DNA from 3 places in the Enterobacter kobei genome. Region 3 is predicted to be linked to each of the others. Evidence: predicted binding sites of a transcription regulator. Region 3 holds the regulator's gene; each other region holds the start of a gene.
What was found. Region 3 encodes sigma-54, which starts transcription at its own class of promoters, with help from an activator protein. Its sites were predicted from a motif close to GTTGGCACANNTTTCGCTNT; they were not measured.
Positions count from the first base shown of each region.

Region 1: norV (anaerobic nitric oxide reductase flavorubredoxin) is a predicted target of sigma-54. The motif match lies at 1,823-1,842, and genes of this name have one in related genera.
Region 2: BFV64_RS06030 (amino acid ABC transporter substrate-binding protein) is a predicted target of sigma-54. The motif match lies at 2,210-2,229, and genes of this name have one in related genera.

Region 1 is NZ_CP017181.1:3,766,903-3,771,497, reverse strand. Features, by position in the region: gene norW (NADH:flavorubredoxin reductase NorW) at 1-331, opposite strand, end outside; gene norV (anaerobic nitric oxide reductase flavorubredoxin) at 328-1,776, opposite strand; gene norR (nitric oxide reductase transcriptional regulator NorR) at 1,963-3,477, shown strand; gene gutQ (arabinose-5-phosphate isomerase GutQ) at 3,474-4,439, opposite strand; gene srlR (glucitol operon DNA-binding transcriptional repressor SrlR) at 4,432-4,595, opposite strand, start outside.
Region 2 is NZ_CP017181.1:1,272,621-1,277,215, reverse strand. Features, by position in the region: gene corC (CNNM family magnesium/cobalt transport protein CorC) at 1-556, shown strand, start outside; gene lnt (apolipoprotein N-acyltransferase) at 562-2,100, shown strand; gene BFV64_RS06030 (amino acid ABC transporter substrate-binding protein) at 2,502-3,407, shown strand; gene gltJ (glutamate/aspartate ABC transporter permease GltJ) at 3,563-4,303, shown strand; gene gltK (glutamate/aspartate ABC transporter permease GltK) at 4,303-4,595, shown strand, end outside.
Region 3 is NZ_CP017181.1:4,311,706-4,316,300, forward strand. Features, by position in the region: gene lptA (lipopolysaccharide ABC transporter substrate-binding protein LptA) at 1-360, shown strand, start outside; gene lptB (LPS export ABC transporter ATP-binding protein) at 367-1,092, shown strand; gene rpoN (RNA polymerase factor sigma-54) at 1,140-2,573, shown strand; gene hpf (ribosome hibernation promoting factor) at 2,596-2,883, shown strand; gene ptsN (PTS IIA-like nitrogen regulatory protein PtsN) at 2,966-3,457, shown strand; gene rapZ (RNase adapter RapZ) at 3,503-4,357, shown strand; gene npr (PTS phosphocarrier protein NPr) at 4,354-4,595, shown strand, end outside.

The sequences.
Region 1 (4,595 bases), 540 kb from region 3:
CAGAGGCCCCCGTGGCCAGCACCAGCTTGTCGTACTGCCAGATTTTGTCTTTCGCCTTCACGACGTGCGCGACGGCGTCGATATCGGTAACCCAGGTGTAGGGAAACAGGCGCAGGTTAAACTGTTCCGCGAACTCCCCCGCCGTCTGGCGGGTGAGGTCTTCGGCGCGCTGATTCTGGCTGATGACATGGCTTAAATCAGGCTTGTTGTACTCATCCATGCTGTCGGCGGCGATCACCGTCACCGGCACGTTAGCGTCCTGTTTGCGGATATTTTTCACCAGCTGGCGGGCGGCGAAGCCCGAACCGATGATGACGATGCCGTGATTCATTTTGCCTCCGTACCCAGTTCGTCAAAGACGTCTTTACCGAGGGAACATTCCGGGCAGAGGAAGGTGTCCGGCACGTCGCACAACGGCGTGCCCGGGGCAACGTCCTGAAGGGGTTCGCCCCGTTCCGGGTCATATATCCACTGGCAAACGCTGCACTGCATGCGTGGGCCGAGGTGTGCAGCAGCGGCAGCTGCACAGGCACAGGCTTCCTGCTGTTCGGTAGGTTTTGCAGACGCCTCAGGAAGCGGTGCGAGCGCCCACTGACGGGCAATGTCGCGGCCATGCTGACGGCAAATTTCCAGCGCGTCGATATCCGGGCGCCATTTCGCTTTCAGACTCAGGGACATCTCAAAACCTGCATCCTGCAGACGGGTAGAGAGGCGATCTACCGCGCCGCCGCTCCAGCCGTGAGAGCCAAACGCGCTGGCGCGTTTGTTGCGAAAACGCAGGCCGGTCATCTCTTCCACCAGGCCAGCAATTTTCGGCATCATCACGTTGTTCATCGTGGAGGTGCCCACCAGCACGCCTTTTGAGCGGAAGACATTGGTGAGGATCTCGTTTTTATCGCTGCGCGCCACGTTGAAGATTTTCACCGCCACGTTCGGATCCACTTCGTTGATGCCCTGGGCAATGGCGTCCGCCATCATGCGGGTGTTATTGGACATGGTGTCGTAGAAAATCGTGATGCGGTCTTCCTGATAATCCGCCGCCCATTTCAGGTACAGCTCAACGATCTGGGTGGGGTTTTCACGCCACACCACGCCGTGGGAGGTGGCAATCATGTCCACCGGCAGGTTAAAGCCGAGGATCTCGGTGATTTTTGGCGTCACCAGACGGCTGAACGGGGTCAGAATGTTGGCGTAGTAGCGCTGGCACTGCTCAAACAGTTCGGTCTGATCCACTTCATCATTGAACAGGCGTTCGTCACAGTAGTGCTGGCCAAAGGCGTCGTTGCTGAACAATACCGCGTCGCCGGTCATGTAGGTCATCATGCTGTCCGGCCAGTGCAGCATCGGGGTTTCAACGAAGATCAGCTGTTTGCCGTTGCCGATATCCAGCGAGTCGCCGGTTTTCACGGTGTGGAAATTCCATTCCGGATGATGGTGATGACCGTTGATCGAGTCGATGGCGTTGGTGGTGCAGTAGATCGGTGTATTCGGAATGTACGACATCAGCTCGGTCAACGCACCGGCGTGATCCTCTTCCGCGTGGTTGATGATGATGTAGTCGATTGCGTCGAGATCGATTTCGCTGCGCAGGTTCTGCACGAACTCGCGGCTGAATTTATGATCGACGGTATCGATCAGTACGTTTTTGCCTTCACGGATAAGATAGCTGTTGTAGCTGCTGCCGCGCAGCGTTTTGTATTCCGTCCCGTGGAAATCACGCACCTCCCAGTCACGTTGACCCACCCAATGAATGTTATTTTTAACCAGAATAGACATAGCAACCTCAACGTAATACAGCGTTTTTGAATAAGATGATTTGCCTATATCACATTGCGTGCCAACTTTTATTTTATTGATTTTAATGGATTATTTTTTCTATACCTCGTGATGAGTAGTCATTATGACTATCCTGATGACGGTCAATATGACACTATTTATTGTCAAAATGACAGCGAGGCAGCCATGAGTTTTTCCGTAGATGTGCTGGCGAAGATCGCCATTGAACTGCAAACCGGTATCGGTCATCAGGACCGTTTTCAGCGGCTTATCTCCACGCTGCGTCACGTGCTGGCGTGCGATGCCTCGGCGCTGTTGCGCTACGAGGGGAGACAATTTATTCCGCTGGCTATCGACGGGCTCGCGAAAGATGTTCTCGGGCGGCGGTTTACTCTTGAAGGGCATCCGCGGCTGGAAACCATTGCCCGTGCGGGTGACGTGGTACGTTTCCCGGCGGACAGCGACTTGCAGGATCCCTACGACGGTCTGATCCCGGGGCAGGAGAGCCTGAAGGTGCACGCCTGTATCGGTCTGCCGCTGTTTGCCGGACAACACCTGATTGGCGCATTAACCCTCGACGGCATGTCGCCGGACCAGTTCGACACCTTCAGTGATGAAGAGTTAAGGCTGATTGCCGCGCTGGCCTCCGGGGCGCTCAATAACGCGTTGCTGATAGAACAGCTGGAAAGCCAGAATATTCTTCCCGGCAGCCCGTCGGCGTTTGAGCCGGTGGCGCACACGGAGATGATCGGTCTGTCGCCGGGCATAGCGCAGCTTAAAAAAGAGATTGAGATTGTCGCCGCGTCCGACCTGAACGTGCTGATCTTCGGTGAAACCGGCACCGGTAAAGAGCTGGTGGCGAAGTCAATTCATGAAGCCTCACCACGCGCGGCCAACCCGCTCGTATACCTTAACTGTGCCGCATTGCCGGAGAGCGTGGCGGAAAGCGAGCTGTTTGGTCACGTCAAAGGGGCATTTACCGGGACCATCAGCAACCGCAGCGGTAAGTTTGAGATGGCCGATAACGGGACGCTGTTTCTCGATGAGATTGGAGAGCTTTCGCTCTCGCTCCAGGCCAAACTGCTGCGCGTATTGCAGTACGGTGACATCCAGCGGGTGGGGGATGACCGCAGCTTACGGGTGGACGTGCGCGTGCTGGCGGCGACCAACCGCGATCTGCGAGAAGCGGTGCTGGCCGGGCATTTCCGCGCGGATCTTTTCCACCGTCTGAGCGTGTTCCCGCTTACCGTGCCGCCGCTGCGCGAGCGCGGAGAAGATGTGGTTCTGCTGGCGGGCTATTTCTGCGAGCAATGCCGTCTCAGAATGGGGCTTTCCCGCGTGGTACTCAGCCCGGGGGCAAGGGCGCATCTGTTGAGCTACGGCTGGCCGGGCAATGTGCGCGAGCTGGAGCATGCGATTCACCGTGCGGTAGTGCTGGCGCGGGCGACGCGTGCGGGTGATGAGGTTGTGATCCACGCGCGTCATTTTGCGTTGCACGATGACGCCGTGCAGGCGGTGGCTCAGCGTGTGCCGGAGAATGCAAATGAAAACCTGCGCGAGGCGACGGAAGCGTTCCAGCGTCAGATGATTACCCGCGCGCTGGAGCAGAACAACCGCAGCTGGGCGGCGTGCGCGCGGGCGCTGGAGATGGACGTCGCCAACCTGCACCGGCTGGCGAAGCGTCTTGGGCTGAAGGGTTAAATAATCCCCGCCTGGTAGAAATCCTGCAGGTTGATGGCACCGCAGAGCTTGCCGGCGTCATCCACCACCGGTGCGGCGGTGATTTTGCGCTTCATCAGCACCTCTTTGGCCTCAATCGCGCGGCTGTCGGCATTCAGCGTCAGCCCGCCTTTGGTCATCGCGTCAGACACTTTCGTTTCCAGTTTGCCACCCCCCACCAGCCAGCGCCGCAGGTCGCCGTCAGTGAATACGCCCTGGACGCTACCGTGGTCGTCACACACCGCGACCAGCCCCAGCCCGGTGCGGCTCAGTTCCAGCATCGCGTCCATCACGCTGGTATCGAGCTTGACCTGCGGAATGGCATCGTCAGTGCGCATCAGATGATGAACCTTATTGAGCAGCCGCGCGCCGAGCGCGCCCGCCGGATGCGAACGGGCAAAATCTTCTTCGTTAAATCCGCGCGCCTGCATCACCGCCATCGCCAGCGCGTCACCCATCATGAGGGTGTTGACGGTGCTGGAGGTCGGGGCAAGGTGCATCGGGCAGGCTTCACGCTCAACGGAAATATCCAGCGTCGCTTTAGCGGCCAGCGCCAGCGGCGAGCGGGATTTGCCGGTCATCGCCAGCAGAGCGACCGATTTCTCCTGCAGGCGCGGAATAATGAGATCCAGCTCTTTGGCCGAACCGGAGTAGGAGATAAACAGCATCACATCGCGGCTTTCAATCATCCCCAGATCGCCATGCAGCGCCTCGGCGGGATGCACGAAGAAGGCCGGGGTGCCGGTGCTCGCCAGCGTCGCGGCAATTTTTTTGCCGATATGACCGGATTTACCGATGCCCGCCACGATCACTTTGCCTTCGCAGTGGATAATCGTGTTGGCGGCGCGGACAAAATCCTCGCCCAGACGTTCTGGCAGGCGGCTGGCTTCCTGCAGCTCCAGCATCAGCGTCTGGCGGCCCGTTTCTAACAGAAAATCACTCATCTCTCTCTCCGGTTACGATCACGTCGATACCTTTCTCTTCCAGCGCCTTTTTGAACGCCGGATCAATCCCCGCGTCGGTAATCAGCTTATCAACGCTTTCAAGGCTACAGACAATGTTGGGACTTTTGCGGCCAAACTTCGACGAGTCTGCCATCA
Region 2 (4,595 bases), 1.8 Mb from region 3:
AGATAAAGATCACATCGAAGGGATTTTGATGGCGAAAGATCTGCTGCCGTTTATGCGCAGCGATGCCGAAGCCTTCAGCATGGAAAAAGTGTTACGCCAGGCCGTGGTTGTGCCGGAAAGTAAACGTGTGGACCGGATGCTGAAAGAGTTTCGCTCTCAGCGTTACCACATGGCGATTGTTATTGATGAATTTGGCGGCGTTTCCGGACTGGTCACGATCGAGGATATTCTTGAGCTGATCGTGGGAGAAATCGAAGATGAGTATGACGAAGAGGAAGATATCGACTTCCGTCAGCTCAGCCGCCATACCTGGACCGTGCGCGCGCTGGCCTCGATTGAGGACTTCAACGACGCTTTCGGCACTCACTTCAGTGATGAAGAGGTCGATACCATTGGCGGGCTGGTGATGCAGGCCTTTGGCCACCTTCCGGCGCGCGGTGAAACCGTTGACATCGACGGTTACCAGTTCAAAGTGGCAATGGCCGACAGCCGCCGTATTATACAGGTTCATGTCAGAACGCCGGACGACTCACCGGTGCCAAAACTGGAAGATTAATGTAAATGGCATTTGCCCCATTACTTGAACGCCAGCGCGTCCGTTTGCTGCTGGCGCTGTTACTCGGAGCCAGCGGTACGCTGGCTTTTTCTCCTTACGATATCTGGCCTGCGGCTATTCTCTCCCTGATGGGGCTCCAGGGTCTGACCCTAAACCGGCGTCCGGTACAGGCTGCCGCCATCGGTTACTTCTGGGGACTGGGGCTCTTTGGCTCCGGCATTAACTGGGTCTACGTCAGCATCGCCCAGTTTGGCGGTATGCCGGGCCCGGTTAACGTCTTCCTGGTCGTCCTGCTCGCGGCATATCTCTCACTGTATACTGGTCTGTTCGCAGGGATCCTTTCCCGCCTGTGGCCTAAAACCACCTGGCTGCGCGTCGCCATTGCCGCGCCGGTGGTCTGGCAAATCACCGAATTCCTGCGCGGTTGGGTACTGACCGGCTTCCCGTGGCTGCAGTTCGGCTACAGCCAGATTGATGGCCCGCTGAAAGGCCTGGCCCCGGTCATGGGCGTTGAGGCAATCAACTTCCTGCTGATGGTGGTGAGCGGCCTGCTGATCCTGGCGCTGGTCACGCGTTGCTGGAAACCGCTGGCCGTGGCGCTGGTGCTGTTTGCCCTGCCCTTCCCGCTGCGGTATATCCAGTGGTTCACGCCTGAGCCCGAGCGCACCATGCAGGTTTCTATGGTGCAGGGAAATATCCCGCAATCTATGAAGTGGGATGAAAAAGAGCTGCTGAACACGCTAAAGATCTACGCCAACGCCACCGAAGAGGTGATGGGTAAATCGCAGCTGATCATCTGGCCGGAATCCGCCATTCCCGATCTGGAGATCAATCAGCAGCCGTTCCTGAACATGATGAACGACTTGCTGCTGGCTCGCGGCAGCACGCTGATTACCGGGATTGTCGATGCGCGTCTGAATCAGCAGAACCGTTATGACACCTACAACACCATCATTACGCTCGGCAAAGACAGCGAATACAGCTACAACTCCACGGATCGGTACAACAAGAACCACCTGGTGCCGTTTGGTGAATTTGTTCCGCTGGAGTCGATTCTGCGCCCGCTGGCCCCGTTCTTTGATCTGCCGATGTCCTCCTTCAGCCGTGGCCCGTACGTACAGCCCCAGCTGCATGCGCACGGCCTTGCCCTGACGGCGGCCATCTGCTACGAAATCATTCTCGGCGAGCAGGTTCGCGATAACTTCCGCCCGGATACCGACTACCTGCTGACTATCTCCAACGATGCGTGGTTCGGTAAATCTATCGGCCCGTGGCAGCATTTCCAGATGGCGCGTATGCGTTCTCTGGAGCTGGCGCGCCCATTGCTGCGCAGCACTAACAACGGCATCACCGCCGTGATTGGTCCACAGGGTGAAATCCAGGCCATGATCCCGCAGTTCACCCGTGAGGTGTTGACCACAAAAGTCACACCAACCACCGGCCTGACGCCGTATGCCCGCACCGGCAACTGGCCGCTGTGGATCCTGACCGCGCTGTTCGGTTTCGGTGCCGTGCTGATGAGCCTGCGTCAGCGTCGTCGCTAATCTTACCTTCTGTTGCCGGGTGGCGCTAACGCTTACCCGGCCTACATTTTGACTCCCGTAGCTCGGGTAAGGCGTAGCCGCCACCCGACAATTTCCTTCCGGTGCCAAATCTGGCACGCCTGTTGCTTTGTTTATTCACGCAAACGCAGTTTGGCTTAACGTACAACCTTGTCGCACCAGCGTAGATCATCGGTAGCACCGAAACGGTGCAACGGGAGATATTTGCCTCTGAATGGTGCGGCGCGCTTCGCAAAAATAAACAATAACGCAGCAAAATCTTTACATTAAGCCAGACTAAATGTTAACAAGCTTGCATAACACTGCACTCGCATCGCGCGAGATATAACAACATCACAATGGGTATCAATGCGTCACTGGCGCTGATAAGAAAGGAGTTGGGTATGCAATTACGTAAACTGGCCACAGCAATGCTGGTTATGGGAATGTCTGCCGGCGTGGTTCACGCTGAAGATGCTCCGGCAGCAGGCAGTACTCTCGACAAGATTGCCAAAAACGGCGTCATCGTGGTCGGCCACCGTGAATCTTCCGTCCCGTTCTCTTACTACGACAACACGCAAAAAGTCGTGGGCTATTCACAGGATTACTCCAACGCCATCGTTGAAGCTGTGAAGAAAAAGCTGAACAAACCTGACCTGCAGGTGAAGCTGATCCCAATCACTTCACAGAACCGTATTCCACTGCTGCAAAACGGCACCTTTGATTTTGAGTGTGGCTCTACCACCAACAACCTCGAGCGCCAGAAACAGGCCGCTTTCTCTGACACCATCTTCGTCGTGGGCACCCGTCTGCTGACGAAGAAAGGCGGTGATATCAAAGATTTTGCTGACCTGAAAGGCAAAGCGGTCGTCGTAACGTCCGGTACCACCTCAGAAGTGCTGCTGCACAAGCTGAACGACGAGAAGAAAATGGATATGCGCATCATCAGCGCGAAAGACCATGGCGACTCCTTCCGTACCCTGGAAAGTGGCCGTGCCGTCGCGTTTATGATGGATGACGCCCTGCTGGCGGGTGAGCGTGCGAAAGCGAAGAAACCAGACAACTGGGACATCGTCGGCACCGCGCAGTCAAAAGAAGCTTACGGCTGCATGCTGCGTAAAGACGATCCGCAGTTCAAGAAGCTGATCGATGACACTATCGCCCAGGTACAGACTTCCGGCGAAGCGGAAAAATGGTTCGACAAATGGTTCAAGAACCCGATTCCACCAAAAAATCTCAACATGAACTTTGAACTGTCTGATGACATGAAAGCGCTGTTCAAATCTCCAAATGACAAGGCTCTTAACTAATTAGAACAACAGGGGCGGGATCTCCTGCCCTCTCGATTGTCGGGAAGCATGGACAGACTATACGTTGAGTGGTCGTTCCCCACTCAGCGCGAAAAATGAGCTTCTCACCAATCTTCGAGGGTAGCGCTGTTACCCTTTTTTTTCTGGAGTTTATTATGTCAATAGACTGGAACTGGGGCATATTCCTGCAACAAGCCCCGTTCGGCAACACCACCTATCTTGGCTGGCTGTGGAGCGGCTTCCAGGTCACCGTGGCACTATCGATAACAGCGTGGATTATCGCGTTTCTTGTCGGTTCGCTGTTCGGTATTCTGCGCACCGTCCCTAACCGTTTTCTTTCAACACTGGGCACTCTCTATGTGGAACTGTTCCGTAACGTTCCGCTCATCGTGCAATTCTTTACCTGGTATCTGGTTATCCCGGAACTGCTGCCGGAAAATATTGGCATGTGGTTCAAGTCGGAGCTGGATCCAAATGTGCAGTTCTTTGTCTCCTCCATGATGTGTCTGGGGCTGTTTACCGCTGCGCGCGTTTGTGAGCAGGTGCGTGCCGCCATTCAGTCATTACCCCGCGGACAAAAAAATGCGGGTCTGGCGATGGGTCTGACCCTGCCGCAAACCTACCGCTACGTGCTGCTGCCTAATGCCTACCGCGTTATCGTGCCACCGATGACCTCGGAGATGATGAACCTGGTGAAAAACTCGGCCATCGCCTCCACTATCGGCCTGGTCGATATGGCGGCCCAGGCGGGCAAGCTGCTGGATTACTCCGCTCACGCGTGGGAATCCTTCACCGCGATCACGCTCGCGTATGTTCTGATTAACGCTTTCATCATGCTGGTGATGAACCTGGTTGAACGCAAAGTACGCCTGCCGGGCAATCTGGGGGGCAAATAATGTACGAATTTGACTGGAGTTCTATCGTTCCTTCCTTACCTTACCTGCTGGATGGCCTGGTGATTACCTTAAAAATCACCGTTATTGCCATCATCATTGGTATCGTCTGGGGCACCCTGCTGGCGGTGATGCGCCTGTCGAGCTTTAAGCCGCTCGCCTGGTTTGCGACCGCCTACGTTAACGTTTTCCGCTCCATCCCGCTGGTGATGGTGCTGCTGTGGTTTTACCTGATTGTTCCCGGCTTTCTGCAAAACGTCCTGGGGCTGTCACCAAAAACCGATATCCGCCTGAT
Region 3 (4,595 bases):
AAAATTAACGCTGATAAAGTGGTCGTTACCCGTCCGGGTGGCGAGCAGGGCAAAGAGATCATTGATGGTTACGGCAACCCGGCCACCTTCTACCAGATGCAGGACAACGGCAAGCCGGTGAAAGGCCGCGCCTCGCATATGCACTATGAGCTGGCGAAAGACCTGGTTATCCTGACCGGAAACGCGTATCTGGAACAGCTGGACAGCAACATTACCGGCGACAAGATCACCTATCTGGTGAAAGAGCAAAAAATGCAGGCCTCCAGCGAGAAAGGCAAACGCGTAACCACCGTGCTGGTTCCGTCTCAGCTGCAGGATAAAGGCAAGGGTCAGGCCCCGGCACAGAAGAAGAGTAACTAATTCGTTATGGCAACATTAACTGCAAAAAATCTCGCGAAGGCCTATAAGGGCCGCCGTGTCGTAGAAGATGTCAGTCTGACCGTCAACTCCGGCGAAATTGTGGGCCTGCTTGGCCCTAACGGTGCGGGTAAAACCACCACCTTCTACATGGTGGTTGGCATTGTCCCGCGTGATGCCGGCAACATCATCATCGATGATGAAGACATCAGCCTGCTGCCACTGCACGCGCGCGCGCGTCGTGGCATCGGCTATCTGCCGCAGGAAGCCTCTATTTTCCGCCGCCTGAGCGTCTTTGATAACCTGATGGCGGTTCTGCAAATTCGTGACGACCTGACCAGCGAACAGCGTCAGGATCGCGCCAACGAGCTGATGGAAGAGTTTCACATCGAGCACCTGCGCGACAGCCTGGGTCAGGCATTGTCCGGCGGTGAACGCCGTCGTGTTGAGATTGCGCGCGCGCTGGCTGCAAACCCTAAATTTATCCTTCTGGATGAACCGTTTGCCGGTGTTGACCCAATCTCCGTCATCGACATTAAACGTATCATTGAGCATCTGCGTGACAGCGGGCTTGGCGTGCTGATCACCGACCACAACGTGCGTGAAACGCTTGCCGTCTGTGAGCGCGCGTACATTGTGAGCCAGGGCAATCTGATCGCCCACGGTACGCCGCAGCAGATCCTCGAAAACGATCATGTTAAGCGCGTCTATCTTGGGGAAGACTTCAGACTCTGATAGGGTAGAGGTAACGTAACGCCGAACCGGAGAAAAATGCTCTGAACATGAAGCAAGGTTTGCAATTAAGGCTCAGCCAACAACTGGCGATGACGCCGCAGTTACAGCAGGCAATTCGTCTGTTGCAACTGTCCACCTTAGAACTCCAGCAGGAGCTCCAGCAAGCGCTGGACAGCAATCCCCTGCTGGAGCAAGCCGATCTTCATGATGAGGTAGATACACAGCAGTCCCAGGATACAGAATCGCTCGATACCGCAGATGCACTCGAACAAAAAGAGATGCCGGACGAGCTTCCTCTGGATGCCAGCTGGGATGAAATTTATACCGCCGGCACCCCTTCCGGTACGCGTGCAGACTACCAGGACGATGAGCTGCCGGTTTATCAGGGCGAAACCACCCAGTCGCTGCAGGATTACCTGATGTGGCAGGTGGAGCTGACCCCGTTCTCCGATACCGATCGTGCCATTGCCACCTCCATTGTCGACGCCGTTGATGACACCGGCTATCTGACCGTCACGCTGGACGACATTCTGGAGAGCATGGGCGATGAAGAGATTGAGCTGGAAGAGATTGAAGCCGTTCTGAAACGTATTCAGCGTTTCGATCCCGTAGGCGTGGCAGCGAAAGATCTGCGCGACTGCCTGCTGATCCAGCTTTCTCAGTTCAGCAAAGAGACGCCATGGCTCGACGAAGCACGCTTAATCATCAGCGATCATCTGGATCTTCTCGCTAACCACGACTTTCGTAGCCTGATGCGCGTTACGCGCCTCAAAGAAGAGGTGCTGAAAGAGGCGGTGAATCTGATTCAGTCGCTCGATCCGCGGCCTGGTCAGTCGATCCAGACCAGTGAACCCGAGTACGTGATCCCGGACGTGCTGGTCAGAAAACATAACGACCGCTGGGTCGTTGAACTGAACTCTGACAGCATCCCTCGCCTGCAAATCAACCAGCAGTACGCCTCCATGTGCACCAGCGCGCGCAACGACGCCGATAATCAATATATTCGTAGCAACCTTCAGGAAGCGCGATGGTTGATCAAGAGTCTGGAGAGCCGAAATGATACCCTGCTTCGCGTGAGCCGCTGTATCGTCGAACAGCAGCAGGCATTCTTTGAGCAGGGCGAAGAATATATGAAACCGATGGTACTGGCGGATATCGCTCAGGCCGTCGAGATGCATGAATCAACCATTTCCCGCGTCACCACGCAGAAGTATCTGCACAGTCCGCGCGGTATTTTTGAGCTTAAGTATTTCTTCTCCAGCCACGTGAGTACCGAGGGCGGCGGCGAAGCGTCGTCAACGGCGATTCGCGCACTGGTGAAGAAGTTGATCGCCGCGGAGAACCCCGCGAAGCCACTGAGTGACAGTAAGTTAACCACCATGCTGTCCGATCAGGGTATTATGGTGGCACGTCGTACTGTTGCGAAGTATCGAGAGTCTTTATCCATTCCGCCGTCAAACCAGCGTAAACAACTGGTCTGACACAACCGATAAGGAAGACACTATGCAGCTCAATATCACAGGACACAATGTCGAGATTACTGAGGCCTTACGTGATTTTGTGAACGCTAAGTTCGCGAAACTCGAGCAGTATTTCGAAAGGATCAACCAGGTCTACGTTGTGTTGAAAGTGGAGAAAGTGACTCATATCTCGGATGCGACCCTGCATGTAAACGGGGGTGAACTCCATGCCAGTGCGGAAGGGCAAGACATGTACGCTGCTATCGACGGCTTGATTGATAAGCTTGCGCGACAGCTCAATAAACATAAAGATAAACTGAAACAACACTAATTGTCCGGGCAGTTAACGGGTGCAGGACGGCCTGTTGTGAAAAACAACAGGCCATTTGTACAGTTAGCGCTTAGGTGAAATTATGATGAACAACGATTCCGCTCTTCAACTGAGCAATGTCCTTAACCAGGAATGTACCCGCAGTGCCGTTCACTGCCAGAGCAAAAAACGTGCGCTGGAGATCATCAGTGAACTGGCTGCAAAACAGCTGGGCCTGCCGCCGCAGGTGGTGTTCGAAGCGATCCTGACCCGTGAAAAGATGGGCAGTACCGGTATCGGCAACGGCATCGCGATCCCGCACGGCAAACTGGAAGAGGACACCCTGCGTGCCGTCGGTGTGTTTGTGCAACTGGAAACGCCAATTGCCTTTGATGCCATTGATAATCAGCCCGTCGATCTCCTCTTCGCGCTGCTGGTTCCTGCCGACCAGACCAAAACCCATCTACACACGCTTTCGCTGGTCGCTAAACGTCTGGCCGATAAAACCATCTGCCGTCGACTGCGCTCAGCCCAAAGTGATGAAGAGCTTTATCAGATTATCACTGAAGCAGAAGGCAATCAGGATGACGCGTAACCAGGAGATGGCCTTCACATCTGTTGTCCTGAGGAGAAACGGAACATGGTGCTGATGATTGTCAGCGGTCGTTCAGGGTCGGGGAAATCCGTTGCCCTGCGCGCGCTGGAAGACATGGGTTTTTACTGCGTAGATAACCTGCCGGTGGTGTTATTGCCCGATCTGGCGCGTACCCTGGCGGAGAGACAAACCTCTGCTGCCGTCAGTATCGACGTTCGTAACATGCCCGAGTCGCCTGAAATCTTCGAGCAGGCAATGAGTAACCTGCCTGACGCATTCTCGCCTCAGCTGCTGTTTCTCGATGCCGATCGCAATACCCTGATCCGCCGCTACAGCGATACCCGGCGTTTGCACCCGCTTTCCAGTAAAAATCTCTCGCTGGAAAGCGCCATCGACGAAGAGAGCGATCTGCTGGAACCGCTGCGTTCACGCGCCGACCTGATTGTCGATACCTCAGAGATGTCCGTTCATGAACTGGCGGAAATGCTGCGTACCCGCCTGCTGGGCAAACGCGAGCGCGAACTGACGATGGTGTTCGAATCCTTTGGCTTTAAGCACGGTATTCCGATTGATGCGGACTATGTTTTCGACGTGCGCTTCCTGCCGAACCCGCACTGGGATCCTAAACTGCGTCCTATGACCGGCCTGGATAAACCCGTAGCGGCGTTCCTCGACAGGCACACAGAAGTTCACAATTTTATCTACCAGACGCGAAGCTACCTTGAGCTATGGTTACCTATGCTGGAGACAAACAATCGTAGCTACCTGACGGTGGCGATTGGCTGTACCGGCGGTAAACATCGTTCGGTCTACATTGCCGAACAGCTGGCCGACTATTTCCGCTCGCGCGGCAAGAACGTTCAGTCCCGTCATCGCACGCTGGAAAAACGTAAAACATGACCGTAAAACAAACCGTTGAGATCACCAACAAGCTGGGAATGCACGCACGCCCGGCGATGAAACTGTTTGAGCTGATGCAGGGTTTTGATGCAGAAGTTCTGTTGCGCAATGATGAAGGCACCGAAGCGGAAGCGAACAGCGTTATCGCCCTGCTGATGCTGGATTCTGCCAAAGGGCGCCAGATTGAGGTCGAAGCCACCGGCCCTCAGGAAGAGGAAGCGCTGGCGGCGGTGATTGC